Regions from separate parts of the Bacillus sp. z26 genome, predicted to be linked through region 1. Evidence: a T-box and tRNA genes for the amino acid it is inferred to sense, from the RefSeq annotation. Region 1 holds a T-box; the other holds one or more tRNA genes.
The links. A T-box is a leader RNA that pairs with one kind of tRNA and senses whether it is charged. The one in region 1 lies ahead of leuS (leucine--tRNA ligase), so its partner is inferred to be a tRNA-Leu.

Region 1 (14,723 bases):
ATGAATCGTCCCATCTCCCCCTACAGCGATAATCAATGAATCATTCTTTTTCTCCAAAATTTCCTTTGTAAGCCTCTGCGCATGCCCTTCATATTCTGTATAGTTAAATTGGTAATCGACTCTTTCCCGATCCAAATATTTCTTTAGCTTTTTCCAGATTTTCAAGCTTCCTTTATTCTTCGCGGCAGGATTTATAATGAAATGAAACTTTTCCTTACTCATTAAAGATTCCCTATAAACCGCTCTCTCTATCAAGCTCCTCCAACTCCTCTTCCAAATCCATTCTAATTTTGTAGGAAGCACTGCAATAATCCAATAAGGTTTGCCCTGACTTAAGCTGTTGGTTCTTAATAGGAGACTGATTATTGCGCATACCTTCAAACCATTTTGGATAAGAACGCTTATCAATCATCATCTCTGTATGTATGGCATTTACATCATCAATATACCCATTACGGCAAAGGATTCCTTTCCTGATCGGCATATCGATTCCCTTACTGCTCAAAATCCGGTTAATGATTTGCTCCATACGATTTATGGATATATACGGATTCAATACTTTTTTATCAACCCGATTATGATGTCTTCTGGTCCAGAACCTTCCTTTTTCCGCCAGAAATACAGCATCCTCTTCCGCTTCAAGAAATGTTAAACACCATATTTCTGTAGGTGTCATCACCAGGATATCCAATTCAACCGATGCATTTTCAAACTGGAAGACCGGCTTGTATAGAATTAAGCAATTATCAGGAAAGCGTTGCAAAAAATAGCGCAGCTTTTGGTCATGTATATAATTGGCATTAACTACGGATTTTTCTCTTAGGGTAGAACTGGCCCATTTAAGCTGAAAATGAAAAATCCGGTCTAAAAATTGCTGTTTTAGATCATTTTCTGTACGTGGAATGGATTTTAAAAATCGCCCCAGTTCCTGTTCAGGTTTTTCAGTCGTATGTACTTCCTGAAGAGAGACAGACTCTATCCCCTTTACTCTATTAAAAATTTTCATGAACTTTTCCGATAGCTGACTTTTTCTAACTGGTTCATTCTGTTTTCCATCGGAGTCAGAATTCTCAGCACCAATTATCCAATCATTAATATCGCTATTTTCATAGGCTTTTTTCAATTTGGTCCACTGTTGGTTTTTTAAACGTACAAACTGAGAAGAATAATGATAAATATCCTGTTCGTAACGGGATACATAATCCTGCAGTTTAATTAATTGTGCCATCCCGTTTTCCCCCATGCTCTTTTTTTCTTTTTGTCTTTTTTGACTAAAATGATTTGGATAATAGGCTGTAAAGCTTTCACAAATAATATTGATCTAATTAATCATTATGCCTTTATGTCAATGGAAAACGTACAATAGGTTCGTATTTAGGAACAGAGTGGCTATTAGTTTGATAAAGTACAAGATGTTGTACCCTAAATTCCGGTAGGACAGGGAGAGATTTTTCAACCTGTCCAAAACGATCTCTGTCCATATCTTCAAGACATTTTCTCGCTATCGTGATATGAGGATTAAATGGCTTTGTATCCAGCTTGAAACCGATCTCTGAGCAGACATGCCATACATCCTTCTGCATTTCATATAAAGACAACTGCTTCCTCATCCCCGCCCATAGGATTCTTGGTCTTTTCTCAACGCCAAAAGTACCCAATCCTGTTATGGTTAGCGGGAATGAAGTATGATGTTTAACCCCAGTTTGCATTTGTTGTACAGCATTCTCCAGTAATTCCTGAGATGCACTGCCGAGAAAGGCTAATGTAATATGATAATCACTCGGATGAACCCAACTTTTGTATGAATAGGTACGACTTAATTCATCGGCCCAATGACTCAACCCTTCTTTTACTTCACTAGGTAACTCAATCGCAAAAAAATAGTGGTTCTGTCTATTCATCGGTTCATCTCCCCTATATTTTAACATAATGGTAGCTCTGCTATTTTAACTGTTTTGACAGTTTAGAATAAATTTTCATCCTTGTCTGAAAGTTGCTTCCATATGAAAAGAGTTCAGGGATATTATTCCCCAAACTCTTTTCACTTTACTTCAGTTCTCCACATTCTTTCTCTATTTCAACAAGAAAAGCTTCTTGAAGCTTTCTTGTTGTACCATATGTCTCTTTCCCAACCACTTGGCCATTGATCTTCACAATAGGTGTAATTTCTAATGTAGTACTGGTCAAAAAAACCTCATCTGCAGACAATAATTCCTCTGTCGTAAATGTCCTTTCTTTATAGGGAATCGAAAGATCCTCACAAAGTGTCAAAACCATCTGCCTGGTAATTCCATTTAAAATCAAATTATTTGCAGGATGTGTAATCAGTGTGCCATTCACAATGATTGATACATTCGTATGACTGCCTTCTGTTACGATCCCATCTCTGTGTAAAATAGCTTCCCTACACCCTCGCCTAACGGCATCTTCATAAGCGAGGATATTGCCAAGAAGATTTAAACTTTTGATGTCACAATGAAGCCAACGTTTATCATCAATAATACAGGCTTCAACCCCCGATTCCATCAGTAGTGATGGGCGGTCAGATTCTCTTGTATAGGCTACAAATGTCGGTGGTACGTCTTTACCTGGAAAAGCATGATTCCTCGGTGATACTCCCCGGCTAAATTGAAGGTATATTGTACCTGAATGTAATCCGTTTTTTGAGACCAGCTCTTCTAGAATCTCTTTAACCTGCTCGGAGCTGTAGGGAATCGTTATACTAATTTTTTGCGCACTCACATATAAACGCCGACTATGCCCCTCCCATGCAAATAACTTTCCATTATAAACACGAATAACTTCGTAAATACCATCACCAAATTGATAGCCCCGATCTTCTATATCAATTGCAATCGTTTCTCTTTTTGAAAGTGTGCCATTGTAAACAATATAATCCATTTCCCCAGCTCCCCTTGTGTTAGATTATCTTGTTAATTCGTAGATGGCTTGTGCATACATAGCTGTTGCTTTTAATAAATCATCAATCATGATGTATTCGTCTTTTTGATGAGCTACATCTTCTCTCCCAGGAAATAAAGGACCAAAAGCGACTGCATTTTTCAACGCACGTGCATACGTTCCGCCGCCAATAGCCAGTAATTCTGGTTCCTCACCAGTATGTTCCTGATAAATTTTTTGCAATGTTTTAACCAATTCGCTTTTAGAATCAACATGGTGAGGCCCCAAATGGGTTTTCATATTGACTGTAAACTGGTGCTTGGCAGCAATCTGTTCAATTGTTTTCCATCCATTCTCAAAATCATATGTAACAGGATAGCGCAAATTAAAAGCAATCTTACCGAACTGCCCATTTTTATAGGCAATGATTCCATAATTGATTGTTAAATCTCCGGTAATATCATCAGAGTAAGCAACTCCCAGCTTTTTCCCTCTAGATTCACCGCTTAAATACTGATGGATGAACTCGAAAAATACACGGTCATCCCCTTGTAAAGGCATAGTGAAAAGAAAATCCGCTAGCTTAAGACCTGCATTTAGTCCAAAATCAGGTTCCATACCATGTACAGAAATCCCTTCGACTATAAATGTTAATTCCTCGTTTGAACCAGTATACGAACCTTTTAAATCGTTTTCTTTCAGGTAAAGTTGAAATTTTTCTTTCCATTCGTTTGCTTCATCGGAATTTAGAGAAATGATTGCCTTTGCTGATTCAGGGACCATATTAAAACGCTGACCTGCTTCAAAACTTTTTACCACTAAGGAATCAGCAGTTGCTTTTTTGGGTATCATGTCCAAGGTGAAATCGGCTATTCCTTTCTCAGCATAGATAATTGGAAAATCTGCATCTGGCACAAATCCAACTGTTGGCATTTCTTCTTTTTCGAAGTAATGATCCATACAGCGCCAATCACTTTCTTCATCTGTCCCCAAAATTAATCGAACCCTTTTGTTTAAATCAATTCCCAGATCTTTCATGATCTTCATAGCATAATAAGCAGCCATGGTGGGACCTTTATCATCGATAGCACCGCGCGCAAATATTTTTCCATCTCGGATTTCTGCTGAGTAAGGGTTGCTTGTCCAACCTTCTCCTTCAGGTACTACATCTAAATGTCCAAGAATACCAAGTAATTCATCTCCACTCCCCATTTCCAAATGGGCTCCGTAGTTATCAATATTTTTAGTAACAAATCCATCTTTTCCTCCGAGCTGAAGCATAAAATCAAGTGCTTCTTTTATTCCTTTACCGAAAGGAATATCAGGAGTTGCTGTGGATTCATCAAGCGTACTTTTAATCCGGAGAAGTTTTTGAGTGTCCGCAATCAAATCATTTTTTCTTAGTTCCACTTCTTTTTTCCAATTAAATTCCATTCAATGTATCCTCATTTCTATTTTTTTATAGTGCTCATTACCGTTATTATAGCTAATTTACACATGATTAGCATTTTTTGTTGGTCCATATCACTGCGTTTTCTCTATCATATAGATTGAAGGGATGAAAAATTTCACAGAGATTGTCATAGCATCTGCATTGCAAAAATAGATATTAGTTAAATGAATTTTCATTTAATTTTATTGTAAATTATGGATTTAAAATGTGGAGAGGGGTATTATATTACTAGAAGGACTAACTTTTTGAAGTCCACTGCGATAAAGGAGTGCTGTATAAGTGATTACTTAAAGAAGTGGGATGGTTAACAACCTTTATACCTTGTAGGTTAGATGATGTTGCCATTGGAAACTATCCATAAGGAGTGGTTTTTTGAAACCTTCAACAAACCGTATGCTTACCAGAATTAAGTCCATTTATATGTTTATCGTTCATAACGGTACAGTAACAACTCAGGAGTTAGTGGATGAATTTGGAATCACTCCACGTACTATTCAGAGGGACTTAAATGTGTTGGCTTATAACGAACTTGTTGTCAGCCCCAGTCGTGGAAAGTGGACCACCACTCAAAAGAAAGTAAAATTAACTTCGTAATGATTTACACAGTTTTCCCTAAAAAAAAGAAGACCGCTTTTTAACGGTCTTCTTTTTCCGGAGTACGTGTATTTAATAATCTGATCTCTTCGTCTGTCATTTCCCTATACTCTCCTAGTTCTAATCCTTCATCCAAGCTAAGCTCGCCCATCTTAATCCTTTTCAAATATACTACTTTTTTGCCTACAGCTTCAAACATCCGTTTAACCTGATGGTATTTTCCTTCTGTAATAATGACTTCTATTTCTGATTTAAGACCGCTTGAGAGGATCGTTAATTTTCCAGGCTTCGTTATATACCCATCATCCAGCGTAACTCCATTGGCAAATTGTTCAATATCTTCTTCGGTTACATTCCCTTGAATGATGGCGTAATAGGTTTTAGGAACATGTTTCTTAGGAGCAAGTACCTCATGAGCGAGATGCCCATCATTCGTAAGAACCAGCAGCCCTTCAGTATCCCGGTCCAATCTACCAACTGGAAACGGCTTTTTGATTGCATCTTCCGGCTCCAATAAATCAAGTACAGTTTCGAGCCTTTCGTCTTCTGTTGCAGAGATATATCCAGCCGGTTTATTCATTACCAGATAGATATATTCCTTATAGATAACTTGCTCCCCATAAACCGTAATGAAATCTTTATCCGGATCGACATGCTTTTTAGCATCGGTTACTTTCACTTCATTACAAAGAACAGAACCAGATTTAAGCAATTGTTTAACCTCTTTCCGGCTTCCATAACCGGAGTTTGCCAATAATTTATCAATTCTCATCTATAAATCACCTATTTTTCTTTTTTGAATAGACTGTTGCTGAATATGAAATTAAGGAGTGGTCGAAATTTATGGATTATCAGCAACAACCCCCTTACGATCATGATAATAGACAGCAATTACCTCAACCAGCCGGGTTTCCTGGTCCAGGAGGCATATTTCCTGGTTTAGGTGGAGTTAATGCCCGTATAGATCGGCTTGAAAACCGCTTTGAGCGTCTGGAACGACAATTTGAACGACTTGATCGGCGTGTATCCCGCATAGAACGGGCACTTGGAATGCGGTACTAATTATTAGAATGGCCTGCTTTTAAAAATAAGCAGGCCTTCCAAAAAAGATTTCAACATTATCGTTTAATTATTTGCTTCTGCTGAAGCGATTCAATTTCAGCCTGCGTAACAATCCATCCGTCCGCTCTCCGAAAATAACATGTAATAATCCACTTTTCACGGATAAGTAAAAGTAAATCAGAACACCTATTGGAACAGTAATCGCCACCCTGAAGACGGCAACCATTTGGCCTTTTGAACCAACCCATTCAGCCAGCATATAATCCAGTCCCCATATAACAAGAGCCATAATTAAGGCAAATATGAGTGATAATAACGCTCTTCTCAGCACGCTTTTAATTCGATAACCAGTAAAGTAATAGATAACATATAAATTGATCAACGTACAGACCGCATAGCCGATAGCAGTGGCATAAACCGCTCCCCTTGTTTCAAACATTTTTATTAAAGGGATATTGAGGCTTAGCTTTATAAGTATTCCTGTTAGTAAACTAAGGACTGTAAAGCGTTGTTGGTTAATACCCTGCAAGATCGCTGCTGTAACAGAAAATAAAGCAAATAGAATCGCAACCGGCGCATAGACCTTTAGTACTTCGGATCCTAAATCAAAAAATCCATAAAACGAACCATATACGCTATCAGATAACACACTTATACCGACAACAGCCGGAATCAGGATAAACAACAGCGTTTGGAATGTTTCTGTTAATTGTTGTTTGTAAAGCTTCCAATTCTTTTCAAAAAATGATTTCGTTACACTTGGAACAATCGACAGTGAAAATGCCGTAGCCAGTGTCATCGGTATAAGGACAAGCTTTTGTGTTGTCACATTCAAAACGCCAAATGCCACATCCGTCGTTCCTTGTTCTCCAATTGAAACCATTGCTCTGTTAAATGTAACCGTATCGACCATCTGGAATAGAGGCATTGCCAATCCTACGAAAATAAATGGTATGGAGGAAACGATGATTTCTTTATAGATTTCCTTAAGGGATATATCTATTTCATTATTCCCTTCACTCATTAGTAAATCGAGATGGCGTTTCCGCTTTTTCCAATACCACAATAGAACCATCAATCCGGATATTGCTCCGATAAAAGCTGAAAATGTAGCCACACTCATAGCCTGTACGACATCCCCGCCAATTACATTTAGGACGATATATGCACCTGCCAGCATAAAAACAATCCGAATGATTTGCTCTATAACCTGCGAAACGGCTGTCGGCCCCATAGACTCATATCCCTGGAAAAAACCACGCAGTAAACTTTGCGACGGTACCAGAATAAGCGCAAAACTTACCGCTCGAATAACTGATGTAACTTCCTCAATGGAATATTTTTGTGTATCCATCATGGCTGCAAGTCCCGGTGCGCTCACATACATAAGGAGAAAAGCTGCAATCCCCGTCAACATCATAATCTTGCGGCCCGATTCAAATAGTTTGCGCCCTACCGCATATTCACCCAACGCATTATATTTAGCAACAAATTTAGCGACTGCTAAAGGAATACCTGCTGTTGCTATACTGATAAAAATGGTATAGGGTGTATACGCAAAACCATATAATGCCATCCCTTCCGTCCCTACGATTTTATTAAAAGGAATAACATATAACAGTCCAAGCATTTTTGATAAAACCATACCAATTGTTAGTATAAAAGTTCCTCTAATAAGTTTCGATGACATGTAACAATCCCTTTCACTCTTTCCCTTAATCTGTAAGAAATATATTTTTATGATTCTTTATATATATTTGTTCACTATTTTGTAGTTTACTCTTTTCTTCTCTTTTTGACAATTGAACATCAATTTGTTCACGACTTTTGCCTTATTAGTAAAATCACTTATAATAGAACCATATTAGCATGTTTTAGAAATGAGATGGAATAATGAGATATGATGTGATTATTATAGGAGGAGGCCCTTCCGGTTTAATGGCTGCGATTGCGGCTGCTGAAAGTGGTGCTTCCACTTTACTTCTAGATAAAGGAACCAAACTCGGCCGAAAACTGGCCATTTCAGGCGGCGGCCGGTGCAATGTAACCAATCGCCTGCCAATTGATGAAATTATCAAGCATATTCCCGGAAACGGTAAGTTTTTGTACGGAGCATTCTCTGAATTTGATAATGAAGGAATTATTTCCTTCTTCAAAAACCTGGGAGTCGAATTAAAAGAGGAAGACCATGGCAGAATGTTCCCAGTTAATGATAAAGCCCAATCTGTTGTAGATGCGATGCTCAGTCGTCTAAAGGAATTGGGGACCGATATACGCACTGACTCACCAGTAGCAGATGTTCTGTATGATTCCGACAAAGTAATAGGCATACAGACTAGAGCAGGCGAGATCATAGAGACAGACTCCGTTGTCATTGCCGTTGGCGGTAAATCTGTTCCGCACACAGGATCAACTGGGGATGGCTATGCCTGGGCTGAAAAAGCCGGACATACTGTAACAGAGTTGTTCCCAACTGAAGTTCCTCTAACGTCTGCTGAGGATTTTATCAGACAAAAAACATTGCAGGGTCTCTCCTTGCGCGACGTTGCGATCAGTGTGCTTAATCCTAAAGGAAAAGCTTTAATTACCCATCGAATGGATATGATCTTCACACATTTTGGTTTATCTGGTCCAGGTATTCTCAGATGCAGCCAATTCGTTGTCAAAGCTCTAAAAAAATGGAACCTTAAAGAGGTTATTGTTCAAATCGATGCTCTGCCTGACCTAAATGAAGAACAAGTATTTCAGCAGATTATTAAAACAATTAAATCTGACGACAAAAAAGCAATAAAGAACAGCTTAAAAGGTCTATTGCCTGAAAGGTATTTATTATACTTATTAGAGCGGAATCAAATTGATCCCTCCGCACAAGGTGCTACTATAGCTCATGAGAAATGGCGTGCTTTAAGCAGCGATATTAAAAAGTTCCCTGTCCGCATCAATGGTACGCTTCCTTTAGAGAAGGCTTTTGTAACAGGCGGTGGAATTTCCGTTAAAGAAGTTGAACCCAAAACTATGGCCAGTAAATTAATGAATGGCCTATATTTCTGCGGAGAGATTTTGGACATCCATGGATATACGGGCGGCTATAATATTACTTCAGCTTTAGTTACGGGCCGCTTAGCAGGGTTAAATGCTGCAGGGAAAAAATGAGTATTTAAAAGAAATAGAAAGGATGGTGCATATGCAGGATATAGCCCAAACGATTAAAAATAATAAGCTGTTTAGTCCGCTTATTTATACCATATTTATACTCTATTTAGCCATCCTTTCCTATCTGTTGTTTTTTGGATATTACAGACAAGAGGATAGAATAGAATCTTATAATCTTGTTCCTTTTAAAACGATCAATATGTACATCACTTTTGCTGATTACTTCCACTTCAAAGTATGGTTCACGAATCTATTCGGGAATGTTCTCGCTTTTATGCCATTTGGATTTTTTCTGCCAATTGCCTTTAAAAAGCTAAGGAATTTTCTGCTTATTACTTTTCTGTCTTTCCTGTTTTCTTTATTTGTGGAGACGATGCAGCTAACGTTTCATGTCGGTGGTTTTGATGTGGATGATATTCTATTAAATACAGTCGGCGGTTTCTTCGGATACCTGGTTTTCAAGCTTATTTACAAGCTATCTAAAAGACCAGTAGACCAGTAAACCAGTAGGCAAGAGGAATTCTGTTGAAGCAGACCATAATTAAAAACAGATAGAGAAAACGGACTGGTTTCTTTATCTGTTTTTTAATTTTTATTGGAGATAGCCGTATTTTCAAGGAAATGCGCACTCATGAGATCGCTTACCTAATCATTCATAGGTAAAAGACTCTAAGAATCAAACCCCTTTTATTATACTCATTTTTTATAAATGACCATGGCACTGAAACAATATATTTGGTCATCCTCATCCTCTTCACCGAAAGCGGCAATATTATATTTGATATCTACAATCCTGTCATCATCTATATGTTCAAGGAAATGGTTCATACCCTTTTCCAAATCTCTTTCGTGTTCATAATCAAACATTTTTACTTGGATCACAGCAAAGACACCTCCTGTTTTTAACTATCTTTGCCGAGTTTTTCTATTTTTATACTATTCAGAATTCAAGTTCCCCTTGCCATTTTATCATGCCGCCTTCCATAGAGGCTGCCTTGTATCCTCTCTCCTTGAGATAGTGTGCTACATCCTCACTTCTGACCCCTGCATGGCAGATGAGAATATGTTCAATATCTTTATCAAGATCACCAAGCCAATCTGGTATTTCTCCCATTTTGATTTGAATTGCTCCGGGAACCATTCCATTTATAACTTCATAATCCTCCCGAACATCAATGATGGATAACTCTTCGCCATTTTCTATTCTTATCCGCAGCTCTTCCGGTTTAATAATCTTTATATCTTCCATCTAAAAATCCCCCTTATTAAAAAGCCGCCTTACGCTTATGATAATCGTAAGACGGCCACATTCATTAATTTGCTACGATATTAACTAATTTTCCAGGAACAGCAATCACCTTGCGGATTGTTTTGCCATCGATTTGTTCTTGCACCTTCCCATTTTCCATTACGATTTTTTCCATCTCTTCTTTCGTAATGCCGGCAGGTACCTGAAGTTTAGCTCTCATTTTACCGTTTATTTGAATAACAATTTCAATTTCATCATCAACCAATTTGGACTCATCATATGCAGGCCATGAAGCATAAGCAAGTGTTTCATTATTGCCAAGTCTGCTCCAAAGTTCTTCGGTCATATGAGGACAAATAGGTGATAATAGTTTCACAAAGCCTTCCATATATTGAATTGGAAGTATTTCCGCTTTATATGCTTCATTGATGAATACCATCATCTGTGAAATAGCTGTATTAAAATGGAGAGCTTCCAAATCCTCCGTTACTTTTTTAACAGTTTGGTGATACATTTTCTCAAGATGAGTATCAGTGGATTCAGTGATTTTATCATTTACTGTACCGTCATCGTTGATAAACAATCTCCAAACACGATCAAGGAAACGTCTGGAGCCGTCAAGACCGTTTGCAGACCAGGCAATCGATGCATCAAGCGGACCCATGAACATTTCATATAGACGAAGTGTATCAGCCCCATGGCTTTCTACGATATCATCCGGATTTACTACATTCCCTTTGGATTTACTCATTTTTTCGTTATTTTCCCCAAGTATCATTCCTTGGTTAAATAGCTTTTGGAAAGGTTCCTTTGTTGGAACAACACCAATATCATACAAGAATTTGTACCAGAATCTCGCATAAAGCAAGTGAAGTACCGCATGTTCCGCTCCACCAATATACGTATCTACCGGCATCCAATGCTTAAGCTTTTCAGGATCAGCGATTGCCTCTGGATTTTTCGGATCGATATAGCGCAGGAAGTACCAGCAGCTGCCCGCCCATTGAGGCATTGTATTTGTTTCGCGTCTTCCTTTACGGCCGTTCTCGTCCACTACATTTACCCACTCTTCAATATTGGCAAGTGGAGATTCACCTGTACCGGATGGTTTAATTTCCGTTGTTTTCGGAAGCATAAGCGGAAGCTCAGATTCAGGTACAGCTGACATCGTACCATCTTCCCAATGAATAATTGGAATAGGCTCTCCCCAATAACGCTGACGGGAGAAGTTCCAGTCACGCAAGCGATAAGTTACTTTCTTCTCACCGATTCCTTTTTCTTCAAGCCAATCGATCATTTTGCTAATTGCTTCTTCTTTATTTAAGCCATTCAAGAATTCAGAGTTTACATGTTCTCCTTCTCCTGCATAAGCCTCTTTTTCAATATTCCCGCCTGCCACAACTTCACGAATTGGCAACTCAAATTTCTTAGCGAATTCATAGTCACGTTCATCATGAGCCGGAACTGCCATAATGGCACCTGTACCATAGCTCATTAATACATAATCAGCAATCCAGATTGGAATCTCTTCCCCATTTACCGGATTGATAGCATAGGCTCCTGTGAATACACCTGTTTTCTCTTTAGAAAGCTCTGTTCTCTCAAGATCGCTCTTAGATTGAATTTCCTTTTTATATGCTTCAACAGCCTCTTTTTGCTCTGGTGTTGTAATTTTATCCACAAGTGGATGTTCAGGAGACAAGACAGAATACGTAGCCCCAAACAATGTATCTGGACGTGTTGTGAATACCGTATAGGATTCTTCTGTATCCTTAATCTTAAAAGTTACAGATGCTCCTTCTGAACGTCCAATCCAGTTACGTTGCATATCTTTAATGCTTTCAGGCCAATCCAATTCATCAAGGTCCTCAATTAAACGATCCGCATACGCCGTAATTCTCAATATCCATTGACGCATAGGCTTACGAATAACTGGATGTCCGCCTCGCTCACTTTTTCCATCAATAACTTCTTCATTAGCCAAAACTGTCCCCAGTGCCGGACACCAGTTAACCGGTATTTCAGCCATATAAGCAAGTCCCTTTTCGTATAGCTTCAAGAAAATCCATTGCGTCCATTTATAGTACTCTGGATCAGTCGTATTGATTTCCCTGTCCCAGTCATAGGAGAATCCAAGTGATTTAATCTGGCGCGTGAATGTGCCAATATTTTTAGCTGTAAACTCTTCCGGATCATTTCCTGTATCAAGAGCGTACTGCTCCGCAGGCAAACCAAATGCATCCCAGCCAATTGGATGAAGTACATTATATCCTTGCATACGTTTCATGCGAGATAGAATATCTGTTGCAGTATATCCTTCAGGATGCCCTACATGAAGGCCAGCTCCTGATGGATAAGGAAACATATCCAAAGCGTAAAATTTACGCTTTCCTACATGATCAGTCGTTTTGAATGTTTTGTGTTCTTCCCAATAAGATTGCCATTTCTTTTCAATCTCTACATGATTGAAACTCATCCTAATTCCTCCTACATTGTTTAAAATTTGTTGTACCTAAAGCTTCTAAAACAATAAAAAAAGCCACTCATCCCTACGAAAGGGACGAGAGGCTGTCATTAACTTCCCGCGGTACCACCCTGATTGATGCACACATTCGCATCCGGCTCAACTCTTTAACGCAGATATACGGCAAACCTTACTTTTAGTTCAGGTCTGCAACTCCAGGGTGAGTTCATAATGTGCTCTGTTGACTTGCACCACCCGTCAACTCTCTAAAAGAAACACAATTACTACTGATCCCTATCAATGTTATTTAGAAGATATATACATACATTGTATGTAAATCAGGTAAAAAGTTCAAGTCCATTCAGTCTGTTTTTTCAATCATTGACAAGATGAGCTTTTATTATACAGGTTTAATAAAAATTTATGTGTGATTGTTAGGGGGAAACTGGGGGCTGGATTAATCTCAGTTTTGGACGGAATAATCCTTCATTCGGCTGGTAATCGGTCAGATTCAGCTCTATTCTCTTGTCGTTCAGCTAGATTCCGCCGCATTCCCCCACCACTCACCTCTTACAAAAAAACCAACAAGCACAGCCATATAGACTGTGCCTGCTGTTTTTTTATATTGCTTTGGATGAACTGTTGCTTTAGTTTGTTGGCCTCCAGATGCTTCGTTCATCTTCTTAGCCCTCTTTATAATATCTTGATCTTACCGGCCTCGATATCTTGATTATTAATTCCATTACGAGTCTTTTGCGGATGATTATGTTTAGAACGTTATCGCATAGTGAATACCCCCTTAGCGTCTGCGCACAACCATTGCATGCTGAATATCCTGAACCTGTATTTTCATACGGTTCAACATATCACGCTGTTGATCATTTGCATTGGCGTCCATAGCCTCTAACTCATTAAATGAGTTTTCCAATCTGACCAATGCCTCGGTATATCCTGCTTCATTGTAATGCTCCTGTTTTGCAGACTCCTTGTATTGCTCTTCTGCGAATTCAATTGCATTAGCACATCGTTCCATACACTCACCCATGGATTTTCGTGTAGCCAAAGATACCCTCTCCTTTTTTCATTGGATTGGTTTACAAAAGCTCATCCATTATCCATTATGCCCCTTTGAAATTAAAAAGATTAGTGATTTTAATAGCTGCTAATAATAGTCAATTGGAAAGTATACATCAGCGTGGTAAAATGGAGTTTATGTTCTTGAAATCTAAACAGGGGGTTTTGTAATGAGTCAGGTTAACCCTTTTCAATATGCAAGTGATGATAAACGCTATCATACATGGAATTATCATCTTCGCAATCATTTTGGCCACAAAGTATTTAAAGTTGCTCTTGATGGTGGATTTGATTGCCCAAACCGTGACGGTACAGTAGCATTTGGCGGTTGTACCTTCTGCAGTGCAGCAGGATCCGGTGATTTTGCCGGTAATCGTGCCGAGGATTTGCAAAAACAATTTGCCGATATAAAAGCAAAAATGCACCAAAAATGGAAAGATGGCAAGTACATGGCCTACTTCCAGGCTTATACAAATACCCATGCTCCCGCCCCAGTATTACGGGAGAAATTCGAAACCGTTATGAATGAGGAAGGTGTGGTGGGTTTATCCATTGCCACTCGACCGGATTGTCTTCCTGATGATGTCGTAGAATATCTCGCAGAATTAAATGAACGAACATACCTATGGGTTGAGCTTGGCCTGCAAACTGTTCATGAAAAAACGGCTAATATCATTAACCGTGCACATGATTATCAAACATATGTAGAAGGTGTAAACAAGCTCCGCAAACACGGTATACGCATTTGCAGCCATATTATAAATGGCTTACCG
Region 2 (14,723 bases), on a different contig from region 1:
TCGCATTTTTCTTATTAAACTGGAATGATCAATTTTTAGTTGTTGAGCAGCTGAACGAATGCTGCTTGTACTTTTCAATGTACTAATTATAATTTCTTTCTCATATTGTTCAAGGGCTGATTTAAGACTAATTTCTTTTGATAGTAAATGGGGAAGCTGATCTGAAAACACATCATCGCTAATTAACGGCATTTCTAAATTCCAATTTTCTCTTATATTATCGGGAAGATCAGCAGGTCCAACCTGTGAAGTAAGCGTTGAGATAATTACATATTCAATTACATTTCTTAATTCTCTAACGTTACCTGGCCAATCGTATTCAATTAGCTTGTTCATAGTTTCAGGTAAAATTTGTTTTGTCAGTTTGTATTTGTTACAAAACTCATCTTTGAATTGTTCCACCAGTGGAGGGATATCATCTTTTCTGGACCTTAGCGGTGGTATCTTCAATTGAACCACATTAATTCTGTACCATAGGTCTAACCTGAACTTCTTTTCACGGATTAATCTTTCTAGATTTTGATTTGTTGAGCAAATTAATCTAAACGATAGATTGATAGGTTTAGTAGATCCGATACGAGTGATGCTTTTTTCTTGTAATACACGAAGTAACTTTACTTGAAATTGAATGGGCATTTCTCCAATTTCGTCTAGTAATATTGTTCCATTGTTTGCTTGTTCAAAAAATCCGGGTTTCCCTTCCTTTTTAGCGCCAGTAAAGGATCCACCTGTAAATCCAAACATCTCAGATTCAAAGAGTTCGTTTGGAATAGCAGAACAATTCACCTTTATAAAGGGTTGGTTGGATTTGGAGCTTAATTGATGTATTAAGTTAGCTAATACTTCTTTACCTGTTCCGGAATCGCCTGTAATCAAAATATTCGTTGGAAATTGAGATATTTGTTCGATTTTTTGATATAACATTTTCATCTGTGGGCTATTGTATATTATATAAAAGTCTGTTTGGTTATAGAGTGTATTTGAGGTGTTGTTATTAATATGATGAGAATCTAGAAGCTGTTTTTGTAAATGATAAAGATAGCTGATATCGCGGACGCTAGTAACGACCATTGAAACTTTTTGATTTTTATCAAGAATAGGGTTTGCTGTCACAACAAAATATTTCTGTTGTTTTATTTGTTGTATTATAGTTGTCTTTTTTTTTGTATCTAATGCTATTGTGGCGGCAGATTTGTCAAAGTATTGATTTAATACAAGGTCGGTGATATTTCTATTTATTACCTCTTTTTTTGATATCCCTGTCATTTCTTCGTATGCTTTGTTCACTTCAATTACTATACCTTCATCGTTGACCACAAACAAACCATCTGAAGAATACTGAACGATGGAATGGAGAATTTCGTTTAAAGATTGTAATTTAATTAACTCATCAGATTTTCTACTATCACCTACATTATATTCATCTATCAAAGCTTACCTCCTCTATATTTTTCGGTGGTGAAATAAAACACCGTTATGGTGGCGTTTCAACACCAGTATCCTTAATTATAAATAGAAAACTCTTGTTAAACAAGAAGATTAAAGTTGGCATGATAATTGCATTATATATAGTTGTAACCAAATATTTTTGAAAGGAGGATTAGGATGGTGAAGAATGTTTTAAGATTAGATCTACCTGGTCAAATCCATTTAGGAGCAAACAGTATAAATTCTCTAGGAAGTATGGTGTTACAGGCTGGTGGAACAAGAGTATTAGTTATTATGGATACATTTCTGACAAGACCTGAAATTAGCTTAGACACAAAAGTAAAGGAGATATTAATCTCGGATAAAATTGAAAGCGCTATCTTTAGTTCGTATTCCGGTGAACCTACAACTGAACATGTAAGTAATGCGCTTCTTGTACTAAGGGAATTCAATGGAGATTGTATTGTATCCATCGGTGGAGGAAGTGCAATTGATATTGGAAAAGCTGTTGCTTTATTTAGCTGTAACGAAAATCTTGATTGGATTGATATTGTAAAGAAACCTTACCTTAAGAGATTACCTTTATTAGCAATTCCTACTACCGCAGGAACAGGTTCTGAAGCTACAAAAATAATGGTTATAACCGATACTGATTTGAATATTAAAATGAATCCAGGTCATCCTCACCTCATACCGGATATAGCAATTCTTGATCCGGAACTTACTTTAAGTCTTCCTAAGAACTTTACAGCTTATACAGGTCTTGATGCCTTAAGTCATGCAATGGAAGCATTTGTATCTACTAATTCAACCATTATGACAGAACCATTTGCTCTAGAGGCAATTGAAAGAATTGGTAATTCATTGCCTGTTATTTATGAAAATGGCAATAACATTGAAGCTAGGCAAAATATGCTTCTTGGTAGTTGTTATGCAGGAATTGCTTTTTCTAATGCTTCAACAAATCTAGCGCATGCAGCTGGTCGGCCATTAGGTGCGCGTTTTCATATACCTCATGGATTAAGTGTCGCTCTCCTGATGCCATTTGTAGTTGAATATGGACTTGATTCAGCTAGTGATAAGTATGCAGATATTGCAATAGCGTTAGGAGCTGATCCGAGTTTGAGTAAGGAAGACTTAGCTGTAAAAACATTAGACATCCTTCATAACTATAATGACATATTCAATATATGGGAAGATGGCAAAAAGTATATAGATGTTGATGACTTAAGAAGGAATATTACATTGTTGGGGAAAGATGCGATATCTGGGAATGGAATTCTAACAAATATTAAAGTGCCAAAGCAAGAAGATGTTCATGATTTATTTTATAAATTAGCTGATAAACTATCAAGTTTATAAATCAATTTAGGAGGAGTTTGTATGAAAGTAAAAAATAGGGAAGTTAAAGCTACTAAATTAAAAATGACGCCTAGTGAAGCAATTGTAGAAACATTGTTAAAAGAAGGAATTACCCATATTTCTGGGATATTAGGTTCTGCATTTATGGATATGCTGGATCTTTTGCCAACTGCAGGTATTCGTTTTATCGGAGTAAGACATGAACAAAGCGCTGCACATATGGAGGATGGATATGCACGAGTATCGGGGAAAGTAGGAGTAGTTATTGGGCAAAATGGTCCAGGAATTACTAATATGGTTACATCTGTTGCTGCAGCAAATCAAGCGCATACTCCGATGGTCGTTATTTCGCCTTCTGCAGGCACTCCTACTGTTGGATGGGATGGATTTCAAGAATGTGACCAAGTCTCAATATTCAAGGCTATTACAAAAGAAACAGTTCGAGTCACACATCCGAGTAGAGTAGCAGATTGTTTAAGAACAGCATTTCGAATTGCTTATGCAGAGAGGGGACCTGTTTTATTTGATATTCCTAGGGATTACTTCTACGGTGAGGTTGAAGATTTTATATTAGAACCCCATCAATACCGTGTAGATTCTCGGGGTGCAGGATCTATCGAAAGTATTGAGCAGGCTGCTAAGATTTTAGCGGAAGCAGAGTATCCGGTTATCATATCAGGACGAGGAACAGTGGATTCAAATGGAATTGAGCAGGTTAAGATGATAGCGGAATATTTATCAGCTCCTGTTGCTGTATCATACATGCATAATGATGCGTTTCCGAATAATCATCCCCAATTTGTTGGACCAATTGGATATATGGGATCTAAAGCTGCAATGAATACTTTGAAAAAGGCTGATGTTGTATTGGCAATAGGAACACGTCTATCAGTGTTTGGGACGTTACCTTGCTACGATATAGATTATTTTCCTAAGGAAGCAAAGATTATACAGGTTGATATTAATCCAAGAAATATTGGAAGGACACATCCTGTCGAGGTTGGTATTATAGGGGATGCAAGAGAAGCGAGTAAAGCACTTTTTCAACAGATTAAAGAAGTAACTTCTCCAATAATAGACCAAAGTAAATTAGCTGATTTGAAAGCTGTTAAAGAAAAGTGGGATAAAGAATTGGTGGACCTAGCCATGGTTGAAGGGAATCCAATAAATCCACGTAGGGCACTATTAGAGTTAATAAATGTACTTCCTGAAGATACAATAGTAACAACTGATATTGGCAATGTTTCTTCAACAGCTAATGCCTATTTAAAATTTAATCAACCAAGAAAGCATATAGCAGCTTTAACATTCGGAAATACAGGGTTTGCTTATCCGACAGCTTTGGGTGCCAAACTAGCTCGTCCTGACTGTCCGGTAGTAGCTATTGTTGGTGATGGTGCATGGGGAATGAGTCTACATGAAGTGAGTACAGCAGTGGAAGAAGATATCCCTGTTGTTGCCTGTGTATTTAATAATGGTGCATGGTGTGCAGAAAAGAAGAATCAAGTTGATTTTTACAACAATCGATTTGTTGGGGCTGATATTCAAAACCCTGATTTTGCTGAAGTTGCTAAATCAATGGGAGCTGCAGGAGTAAGAGTAGATAGAGCTGAAGATATAGGTCCGAAATTATTGGAAGCAATTAAATCCAATAAACCTACTGTTCTGGATATTCAGGTTGATGGAACACAACTTGCTCCACCATTTAGAAAAGATGCATTAAAGATGCCTACTAGATTATTAGAGAAATATTCTCATCTAGATCATAAAAACTGGTAATTTTATATTCATCGCTGGGGTAGGGGAAGTTTCTCAAACCCCAGTTCCAGTCTTTTTTTTAACACGTTAAGAAAGCGCTTTCTTAATTTAATTCAATAAATCTATTATCTATTTTCAGTCAAATATAAATTTTGTATTGGAGGGAAATAAATGAATAATGTGAAAAGTTCACTTAAACGTGTTGTTGTCTCTAGTTTAATTGGTTCTACAATTGAGTGGTATGATTTCTTTCTATATGGTGTCGTAGCTGGTCTTGTATTTAATAAACTATACTTTCCATCAGATGATCCTTTTGTATCTACTATACTAGCATATGCAACATTTGCAGTTGGTTTTATAGCCAGACCATTAGGCGGGATTATTTTTGGGCATTTTGGAGACAAAGTTGGCCGTAAAAGTATGCTAATATTAACGCTAACAATAATGGGTGTGAGCACGGCTCTCATAGCAGTGATACCAACATATGATCAGATTGGTATTCTAGCACCTATCTCATTAGTTGTTCTTCGTATTATTCAAGGTATAGGTTTGGGCGGAGAATGGGGAGGGGCTGTATTAATGGCTTTTGAGCATGCTCCTAAAAAGAAGAGAGGATTATATGCCAGTATACCTCAAATTGGGTTGTCACTAGGGTTGTTGCTTTCTTCAGGTGTGGTTGCTATTCTCTCTTCAGTAATGTTAGATGGAGCATTCATGAGCTGGGGATGGAGAGTTGCATTTGGATTAAGCACCATACTAATTATTTTAGGATTTTGGATTCGATTAAATGTTTCAGAATCACCTGAATTTAAAGTCGTAAAGAATGAAAATGCGGAAACTAGCGTGCCATTTAAAGAAATGTGGAAAGGAAATGTTGGTAAAATTTTTGCGGGTATGGGTGCGCGTTATATCGATGGAGTATTCTTTAATATAATGGCAGTCTTTTCTCTTACTTACCTGACTACTTATATAGAAATTACTCGAACAGCTGCATTAATAGGTGTATCTATAGCAGCATTTGTAATGTGCTTCTTCATTCCTTTATTTGGGCATATTTCAGATAAAGTTGGAAGAACAAAGACATTTTTTTATGGAAGCATGATTACTGGTTTTTCCGCAATGCCGGCCTTTTGGTTAATGAGCAATAGTGACGGGAATTTATTAATAATATGGCCATCTATCTTAATACCATTTGGTATTCTGTATGCGAGTGTTTATGGACCTGAGGCAGCGTTATTTGCAGAACTTTTTGATGTGAAGGTTAGATACTCAGGTATGTCATTTGTTTATCAATTTTCAGGAATCTTTGCAAGTGGAATTACCCCAATGATTGCAGCTTCTTTAATGGAATTTAATAATGGATCGCCCCTACTAATGACTCTATATGTAGCTTTCGCAGGCGTTGTAAGTGCTATATCTGTTTATTGGATTCATAAAAATAACAAAAGGGTACCTACTTTTCCACAGATTAATGATAATGAACAAGAAAGTAAAAATTTAATATAAATTTATAGGAAATGGATTAAATAGAAGATAAAGATAGTAACTCACTATAAATCAATTGAATATTCAAATATCTATACTCTGAAAACAGATGGGGGATTAACCTTCTTCTGTTTTTATTTAGTTTATTGTAATGGCTCAAATTGATTTCTTTATATGGATGACGTTATGTAACTGCAACCATCCTAATTCGAGAAGGAATAAATCCAAAGATAGTGAGTGAATTGTTGAGCCATTCTAATATAGGGATTACATTGGGTATATCATAACTGATTTGGATATGCAGAGGGAAAGAACAAGTTTGTTGAAGGTATATTTAATTAAATCTTCTTTGATTAAAAATAGAATACCAATGAATAAATTGTAAAGATGAAAGGGAAGAGTCTTATAATTTGCTATTTTTATATATGTCTGTTATTCTAAAGAAGAATTATTTTTGTTCGGCGGTTTCAGATTGAGAAACGATTTTGATTTTCGTCTAAAGTATTTGAGCAGGGATAGTAACACATTGTGTGGAAACACACTAGGAGGCAACAATTATGGAACAAGGTAAAGTGAAATGGTTTAATGCAGATAAAGGTTTTGGATTTATTGAACGTGAAGACGGAGAAGACGTATTCGTACATTTCTCAGCGATCCAAAGCGATGGTTTCAAATCTTTAGACGAAGGTCAAAGTGTAACGTTTGAAGTAGAACAAGGACAACGTGGCCCACAAGCTACAAACGTTCAAAAAGCTTAATAATAGCTAATGATAGACCCTACATTTGTAGGGTCTATTTTTGTATGTAAGCAATTTGGTCAATAAAAATAAAACCCAGGATTATATTGTAACTTTTCGATGATGAATCGGAATATTATGGTAATATATTTGTAGTAAGATAGAAGGATTTAAATAAGAGGAATAGTAATAGATTCTGAAATAAAAGAAGTTTGAAGGAAAAGCATTTGGTGAAGAAACCATCGCAAAATACGCGAGCTCGTTCAAAGGGTTTTAAATTGCAAGAACCAAATGTCTTTCAACAGAAACTACCTTATAGAATATTGAAATGATCGTTGATGAACTCTTGAGGAATTCCGATTTAATCTATGGGGGAAACAGCCTAATTAATTGCAAATTTGCTAATTAGAGCTAAAAGAAAGATATCAAATAACAAATTTAGGGTAATTAAACACGGATACTGTTCAATGATCTTTTCTGTTTTGAAGAGAATAAGGTTGTTTAAGAGACCAATTGAATTAAGTAAAGTAGTTGAAGCTGCACGAAAATTAATTTATTCATATGTTTAATAGGACTGTGGATTAATTCCAAAAGGAGGTATTGAAATGTCTAATGAGTCAACATTTCAGAGAGAAGTAAAAGATTTTTGGTATCCAGAATACAACAAAAATGGATATCCTCATGTTCAACAAGGAATGATTTTAAATCCTGAGAGGAATGAGGAATTTTCCCCGTTTATTCTAATGGCTGAAGACTGGTTTAAGCGTGGAACCTTCTCCGACCATCCCCACAGAGGCTTTCAAACTATAACGTATGTTATTGATGGAAGGCTTGAACATATAGATAATGCAGGGGGGTATAGTATTTTAGATGCTGGTGATGCCCAATACATGAATGCCGGTTGGGCAGCTAGGCATGCGGAAGAGGCTTTTGACGATGATCTTATTCATACCTTACAGCTATGGCTGAATCTGCCGAAAAGTCTGAAGCATACAGAAACAAGTTATCAAAATATCTATGTCGAGGATGCTCCTGTTGTGAACTTTGAAGGGGGTTACATTCGAGTTTACTCAGGTGATATTGCAGAGGTAACAGGACCTATGAATAGTTTGGTTCCTATTACGATGACAGAAATTAGCCTCCGTGAAGGGGCTGAATACACACATGTTTTGCCTAAGAATCATAATTCATTCTTGTATATGTTGGCGGGGGAGATGGAGTTCGGAGAAAGTAAGACAAAGATAGCTAAAACAGGGGCGGCTACCCTATCCTTTAATGAGGAAGGCTCAGATTCTAACTCAAGTGAATTAAAAATAAAAGCACTATCCCGTTCCAAAGTATTGATTTATTCAGGCGTCCCTATCCGGGAAGAAATAGCATTTGGTGGACCATTTGTAATGAATACTCAGGAAGAAATCAGGGAGGCGTTCCGTGATTATCAACGCGGATTATTTGGACCACCTGCTGTAAAAAAGAAATAAAATATATTTTTAAACAAACACCAGATGGATAATAAACATCTGGTGTTTTGTATGGTTTGTAAACGTATATACGTATAGTATCGTGGCGTTGATCGAAGATGGATTAATGTCTTTTTGTGTTGTGGAAGTATAGGGGCAGCATTCCTGTAATGAATGAAATGAGCAAAAATCGCCGTGACCAGTATTAATTAAAAGGTATATCTACCTTCAAAAGTAAAACCATCTTTTATTATTGGTCCATATAATTTAAAAAAATCCATGCTTCTATTTCCCATGATTCTTATGAAGATGTGCCGGAGCAAGTAATCACTAGGGTGTTCAATACCATCATAGAAAGCGGGGAGATGCATCTGCTTGTTTTTGTGGAAAAGAAGGCGGCTACCACAGTAAAACAGATATTTGAAGTCAAAAATATCTGAGGCATTCCCCGCTTCGGTTTTGAAGGAGTATCCGAATGTCATTGCCATCGCCGAGAAGCTACGCTTGGAGGAACTTCCATGATTTAGTAGAATAGAAGAAAATAAGCCGGGTGGGGAATGTTCCCGACGGTCTCTTTTGGAGGGGAATGACATGGTTGGTATAAAAACGGTGAATCTTGACGGCGAAGCAATCTATATTTTTAATAGTGCGATTTATATATTGGAAACTCCATCCACAGTTTCATTGGAGCTCGACCTCATCGTGAGCGAGGTAGCCTTAAAGAAATATAGCAACCGCGAGAGCATCATCGCTGAAATCGAGCTGACCGATAACCGAGTAATCAGCTCATTCATGTACATAAAATCAATTCCTGGCCGTCTCCCGCAGTTGAACTTGAATTGTGGGGTCGATGGTCCCTATGAGTACCAGGGCCTTGTTCATATCAATGAGAACGAGACCAATTTTCCTGATATTGAGAAGGGGATTTCCCTTGCCGACATCAGGAAAGTCGAGATGCCTGATGAAAAAATCACCCTTAAGCTCACACTGCCAATTGACCAGGTCGAATGGCTTCGTGGGAAAAAAACAAAAGAACTCAACCAGATATTTAAAGCTATTCTCTATGACCAGATGAATTAAATATACCTTTTATACTAGAATTGGTATCTATATTTCTAATGGTGCTAGGAATAGCACTCTTACCGTTTCAAACAGTAAAATGATAGTTATGTCTTTCTAAGATAATTTAAAAATAAAAGGCATATTAAGGATTAAGCAAGGGTTCTAACACCCTATGATGATAGATGTATTCATGGAAGTTCAATCTTTTGATATAGGAAGAAAAATAAATCAATATTACCATATATTACTTGTTGAAATATAGATAAATACATAATAGAATAATAAAGCAGTCAACGAGAGGGTTTGATATTAATCAATTAGAAGCTTGAGGATTGAAGGTATGAGTCCATCATGGCTTACCATTTATAAACATGCGGGTGTGGCGGAATTGGCAGACGCACCAGACTTAGGATCTGGCGCCTTACGGCGTGGGGGTTCGACTCCCTTCACCCGCACTTATATGCGGAAGTAGTTCAGTGGTAGAACACCACCTTGCCAAGGTGGGGGTCGCGGGTTCGAATCCCGTCTTCCGCTCCAATGCCAATTGATATGCCGGGGTGGCGGAATTGGCAGACGCACAGGACTTAAAATCCTGCGGTAGGTGACTACCGTGCCGGTTCGAGACCGGCCCTCGGCACCAGTTACTTGCAAAAATGCGCCCGTAGCTCAATTGGATAGAGCGTTTGACTACGGATCAAAAGGTTAGGGGTTCGACTCCTCTCGGGCGCGCCATTTCTTTGCGGGAAGTAGCTCAGCTTGGTAGAGCACTTGGTTTGGGACCAAGGGGTCGCAGGTTCGAATCCTGTCTTCCCGACCATTTTAAAATTATGGGGCCTTAGCTCAGCTGGGAGAGCGCCTGCTTTGCACGCAGGAGGTCAGCGGTTCGATCCCGCTAGGCTCCACCATCACTTACTTAAAACCCAATAGGATTTTGATTTTGACGATGTAGCTCAGCTGGTTAGAGGAGATGGTTCATAACCGTCCAGTTGCAGATTCGAGTCTTACATGATCCACAACCTATATGGAGGAATACCCAAGTCTGGCTGAAGGGACCGGTCTTGAAAACCGGGAGGCGGGTTAAACCGCGCGGGGGTTCGAATCCCTCTTCCTCCGCCATATATTATCTAAGCAATATATATATCGTTGCGGGGTGTAGCAGTCTGGTAACTTGTAGGGTTCATAAGTCGCAGCTTCAAATATTATTCGCACAATAAAAATGGTCCGGTAGTTCAGTTGGTTAGAATGCCTGCCTGTCACGCAGGAGGTCGCGGGTTCGAGTCCCGTCCGGACCGCCATTTACATAATGAAGTTGGCTCAGTAGCTCAGTCGGTAGAGCAAAGGACTGAAAATCCTTGTGTCGGCGGTTCGATTCCGTCCTGAGCCACCATTATAAATTAAAATTTTAATGATAAAATTATTTAAGTGTTATGCCGGTGTAGCTCAATTGGTAGAGCAACTGACTTGTAATCAGTAGGTTGGGGGTTCAAGTCCTCTTGCCGGCACTCTAATAATCGGAGGGGTAGCGAAGTGGCTAAACGCGGCGGACTGTAAATCCGCTCCTTCGGGTTCGGCAGTTCGAATCTGCCCCCCTCCACCATTCATTATAGGGGCATAGTGGTTATGCATCGGATTTTAGTTCCGACATTCGTGGATTTGATTTTTATCAGCCATACCATACATGCGGGTGTAGTTTAGTGGTAAAACCTCAGCCTTCCAAGCTGATGATGAGGGTTCGATTCCCTTCACCCGCTCCAAAAAATATTATTATTCCGCAGTAGCTCAGTGGTAGAGCACTCGGCTGTTAACCGAGCGGTCGTAGGTTCGAATCCTACCTGCGGAGCCATTTGGCCTCTTGGTCAAGCGGTTAAGACACCGCCCTTTCACGGCGGTAACACGGGTTCGAATCCCGTAGGGGTCATAAAACCATGTACAAATGTACATGGTTTTTTTCTATTCGCCACAATCTTCTCATATCTGTTGACCTTCAAACTTTTATCTTTGGTGGGACCTACGGATTATTATCAGATTTTAATGGTAAAAGTTGAGAGGAAATTCCTTTTGAGTAAAACGTAATAGATAGAAATACACAGGAAAAACCGTGGGCGATGCCGATAGTACACCTCCCTATCCCGATGAATCCATCAGGGATTGGATTACCTACCCATATGATAACGAGAAATATTCCCAACAATCCCTGTCAAAGGTGATTATAGAAGGAGATTCACACGTAGAAGTCAGATTCGATGAGGACTCGGATTGATGAATATTTTGGATTTAACGGAATTAATGGAGACAGCTGAATTCATAGGAAACACAGTGCTTGTACTTGTACAGTGTTTATCCGATGTATAAAAATACAGGTGAAATGAGTTCCTACTAAAAAATAGGGGAAAGGCTCAACCCCCTTGAGACACTTGTGGTTAAGCCTTCTCGAAAAGTATGATACCGACTGGGTTCGAACCAGCGAACCCACCCTGTCAATTTACTATTCGGAATCTTATACACAATCTATGCAGAAATAGAGTCCAGGTAGTCCATTAATTCAGAGTGCCAGTGGTTAATTATACAAGCTGAATCTTTTAATTCCATTATTTCTAGAAATTCTGTGCAATTTTTGTGCAATCTGTATATTAATGAATATGGGTGCGAGGTAGGGTTACCTGTAGCAGTTTTCACACCTTAAGTAAATATTTAGTTATAAAGATCATCTCTTGATTTGAGGTGATTTTTGGTTAAATCGCTATAAGTTTTCAAGGGGAGAAATATACAAGATCTTTTTCAACTCCTTTTCGATTCCCAAATACTTTTTTAAGATTTCATTCTCGTGTTTCAGGTGCATCATTTGTCGTTCTTTTCTTTCTTCAGTACTGTGAGAGTCAGGGTCATGGCCATATGTGTATATTTTACCAATCGGTTGGTCAAATCTGTGAATCTTAATATCTCGATACTATTTCATCCACGTTTTAATTTGAGAGACATTTTGATCCCGTACTTCTCCATAATTTCTCTATTCGTGAATTGACGACTCATCTTATCCTTTACGACAGCCCATTTGACTTTATTTGAATATACGTTTTGCCCATGCAAAAACACCTCCGAATCAACACTTTTATTTCGAAGGTGTTTTATATTGTCTCAATTATTTAAGTTAGCCCATTCTGCTACTGGCTTTCTTTTTGCTCCTCTAATATATCATCTACATTTTTTTGTTCTTCCGAATCTTTATAAGCCTTTGCAAAATCTGGAGAAACAGTAACAAGATAATTGAATTCACTTTGGTAGCCAGGGACATAAGCGGAAAAATCATGTTCTGGATTGCCATTTACATATCCATTAATAGATATGCCCATAGGTGATTCATCTGTTCCGGTATAATCAAAACTCTTTATACCTTCAAAATTATAGCGAAAATAAAGTTCAATTCTAGGTTTTTGCTTTTCCCAAAATTCCTTTTCAGCCATTTCCGCTGCTTGTGCTTTTTCCTCTTTTTGTTTTGCCATATATATCCCGCCCCCGATACCTGCCAATAAAATAACTGAAATCAATATGGTAACAATCCAACTTTTATTCATGCTAAATTTTCCCTTTTTTTATATATTTTATGGTTTAATACTATTATAAAGTGGAAAATTATTCAAGTCAGAGAAGGAGCTGTAAAAGGTGAAGGGGATTGGACTTTCAAAAGACGTTAGTGATTTGGAGTATTTCAACTTCTCTGTTATCAGTTATAACAATGATCTTAAAATAGAAGGAGAAGTTTTTGGAGATCAAGAGAAAAAATCAAAATGGATGATTATAGATAAGCAGGACGATCAAGATGGCAATGGTGCAGAAGCAATCGCCCTTGCTCCAGTGGATATGGAAGGGAAAGTAGATACCTCTAATATTGTAATTGCCTATAGAGGTACAGAAGCAAAGCCCAAAATAGACCCAGGCGACTTAGAAGCAGACATTAATCAAGTCGTTCGTAAAATGGGGCATAATGTTAGGTATGTCCCAACTACATTGACTACATTTACCAGAATCACTACAGAACAAACACAGTTTAAATCAGCCATTGATTTTGCGAATAGGGTTTCCAGTAAACATAAATCAGCAACCATTACTCATACTGGACATAGCTTAGGAGGCGGACAAGCACAATATGTGGGTGCTGAAAGAGGGGAAAAAGCTGTTACATATGCCGCTCCAAACGTTTACGGATTACTAAGTGATGAAGCCAAAGCAAAAGTCGATTCAGGTAAGACGAGGGAGTATATAAGAGATTACATTCACGGGAATGACATTATCGGAATGTATAGGGGAGGAGATCCGCTGATCGGAAAGGAATACTTTGTTGCTTCAAATGTAGAACATATATCCATACGTGATAATCCAATAGCTGGTCATTTTACAGATACATACACTGGAAAATTCAACAAGGATGGAAACATTGAATTTAGAATGAAACCTGATGAAGTGATAGCCAGCGTGCGAGCATTTAGGCCGCAATTGAATTTAATAAGGGACTGGAGAAAACGGGTAGAGCAGTATATCGAAGATGATGCAGCTGCTCTTAGGTCAATCTATCAAAATATGCTATCCAATGTTAATGGATCAGGCAAGTATCCGCTTCTTACTGAAAATGATGTACGAGAATATTTCAGAGAAAAAGCTGTTACGATTAAAGGTTCAGACTATTACTTTATTGACGTAGACTTAGCGATGGATTTCTGCCATAAGTTGAAGAAATTTGAACAACAGATGGAAATGTTTCTTGATGATTTAATCAAAGCTGCAGAAACAACAGGGACTATTGATAGGGATATATCTTTCTGGTTTAAGGGGATGTAGCAGTGTTTGACAATGAATTAGATGCAATAAACAAGCAGATTGATAAGTGGGAGTCTAAGATTGCAGAAGGAATAGAAGACGTAGCAGAAGGGTTCATGGATTCATTGTATGCTATGAAAGAAAATGTTGAAAGAAAAATCCAGAAACACGACATGGAAAAAGAACTGGAACGAAAATTCGAACACCATATTGATACAATCAGCCGGAGTTTGAGAAACGATGGAGATAAATTCTGGCATTTGTTTTCTAAGGAAAATAACAGATTAAAAGAAAAGATAGAAGAGGAGTATGAAGCGGCTTCATCAAAGAGAGTGGAAGAAAACTTTGAAGATACCAATAATAAAATGCGGATTATAGAGCAGGACTTTTCCAGAGTCGTTTTGACCTGTTCAAAGAGAAGTTTTTTCTAATTCTTAGGTATAAGATGGCACATATATTGCGGATTTCCCTTTCGCTTCGAATCTTCATTGCGCTAGAAAGGAATATTTAAGCGGTATTGCAAGGAGCGCATTTCATTGGAGCGCCGTCAGAAATACGATTGACGGAAGAACAGTCTACTTTAATTCATCTAAACTTTTCATTTAGTTATTTCCATAAA

Region 2: it has a tRNA-Leu gene. The T-box ahead of leuS (leucine--tRNA ligase) is inferred to sense a tRNA for this amino acid. The anticodon was not compared.

The regions. Positions count from the first base shown of each region.
Region 1 covers NZ_JBZFQM010000001.1:1,058,510-1,073,232, forward strand. Annotated here, with positions in the region: gene AC4G3K_RS04935 (diacylglycerol/lipid kinase family protein) at 1-222, opposite strand, end outside; gene AC4G3K_RS04940 (nuclease-related domain-containing protein) at 233-1,228, opposite strand; gene thpR (RNA 2',3'-cyclic phosphodiesterase) at 1,341-1,901, opposite strand; gene dat (D-amino-acid transaminase) at 2,047-2,901, opposite strand; gene pepV (dipeptidase PepV) at 2,926-4,335, opposite strand; gene AC4G3K_RS04960 (DeoR family transcriptional regulator) at 4,727-4,948, shown strand; gene AC4G3K_RS04965 (pseudouridine synthase) at 4,989-5,720, opposite strand; gene AC4G3K_RS04970 (hypothetical protein) at 5,792-6,010, shown strand; gene AC4G3K_RS04975 (putative polysaccharide biosynthesis protein) at 6,078-7,700, opposite strand; gene AC4G3K_RS04980 (BaiN/RdsA family NAD(P)/FAD-dependent oxidoreductase) at 7,904-9,163, shown strand; gene AC4G3K_RS04985 (VanZ family protein) at 9,144-9,665, shown strand; gene AC4G3K_RS04990 (sporulation protein Cse60) at 9,860-10,045, opposite strand; gene AC4G3K_RS04995 (rhodanese-like domain-containing protein) at 10,104-10,412, opposite strand; gene leuS (leucine--tRNA ligase) at 10,477-12,888, opposite strand; T-box leader at 12,966-13,186, opposite strand; gene AC4G3K_RS05005 (hypothetical protein) at 13,409-13,555, opposite strand; gene AC4G3K_RS05010 (YtzC family protein) at 13,676-13,939, opposite strand; gene mnmL (tRNA modification radical SAM protein MnmL/YtqA) at 14,121-14,723, shown strand, end outside.
Region 2 covers NZ_JBZFQM010000004.1:256,790-271,512, reverse strand. Annotated here, with positions in the region: gene AC4G3K_RS14495 (sigma-54 interaction domain-containing protein) at 1-1,431, opposite strand, end outside; gene AC4G3K_RS14490 (iron-containing alcohol dehydrogenase) at 1,606-2,790, shown strand; gene xsc (sulfoacetaldehyde acetyltransferase) at 2,812-4,569, shown strand; gene AC4G3K_RS14480 (MFS transporter) at 4,720-6,054, shown strand; gene AC4G3K_RS14475 (cold-shock protein) at 6,591-6,791, shown strand; gene AC4G3K_RS14470 (pirin family protein) at 7,376-8,251, shown strand; gene AC4G3K_RS14465 (hypothetical protein) at 8,822-9,310, shown strand; tRNA gene AC4G3K_RS14460 (tRNA-Leu) at 9,666-9,747, shown strand; tRNA gene AC4G3K_RS14455 (tRNA-Gly) at 9,755-9,829, shown strand; tRNA gene AC4G3K_RS14450 (tRNA-Leu) at 9,844-9,932, shown strand; tRNA gene AC4G3K_RS14445 (tRNA-Arg) at 9,948-10,024, shown strand; tRNA gene AC4G3K_RS14440 (tRNA-Pro) at 10,033-10,109, shown strand; tRNA gene AC4G3K_RS14435 (tRNA-Ala) at 10,122-10,197, shown strand; tRNA gene AC4G3K_RS14430 (tRNA-Ser) at 10,316-10,408, shown strand; tRNA gene AC4G3K_RS14425 (tRNA-Asp) at 10,511-10,587, shown strand; tRNA gene AC4G3K_RS14420 (tRNA-Phe) at 10,604-10,679, shown strand; tRNA gene AC4G3K_RS14415 (tRNA-Thr) at 10,722-10,794, shown strand; tRNA gene AC4G3K_RS14410 (tRNA-Tyr) at 10,806-10,889, shown strand; tRNA gene AC4G3K_RS14405 (tRNA-Gly) at 10,973-11,046, shown strand; tRNA gene AC4G3K_RS14400 (tRNA-Asn) at 11,061-11,135, shown strand; tRNA gene AC4G3K_RS14395 (tRNA-Glu) at 11,139-11,210, shown strand; gene AC4G3K_RS14390 (DUF1433 domain-containing protein) at 12,454-12,792, opposite strand; gene AC4G3K_RS14385 (lipase family protein) at 12,953-14,125, shown strand; gene AC4G3K_RS14380 (hypothetical protein) at 14,128-14,535, shown strand.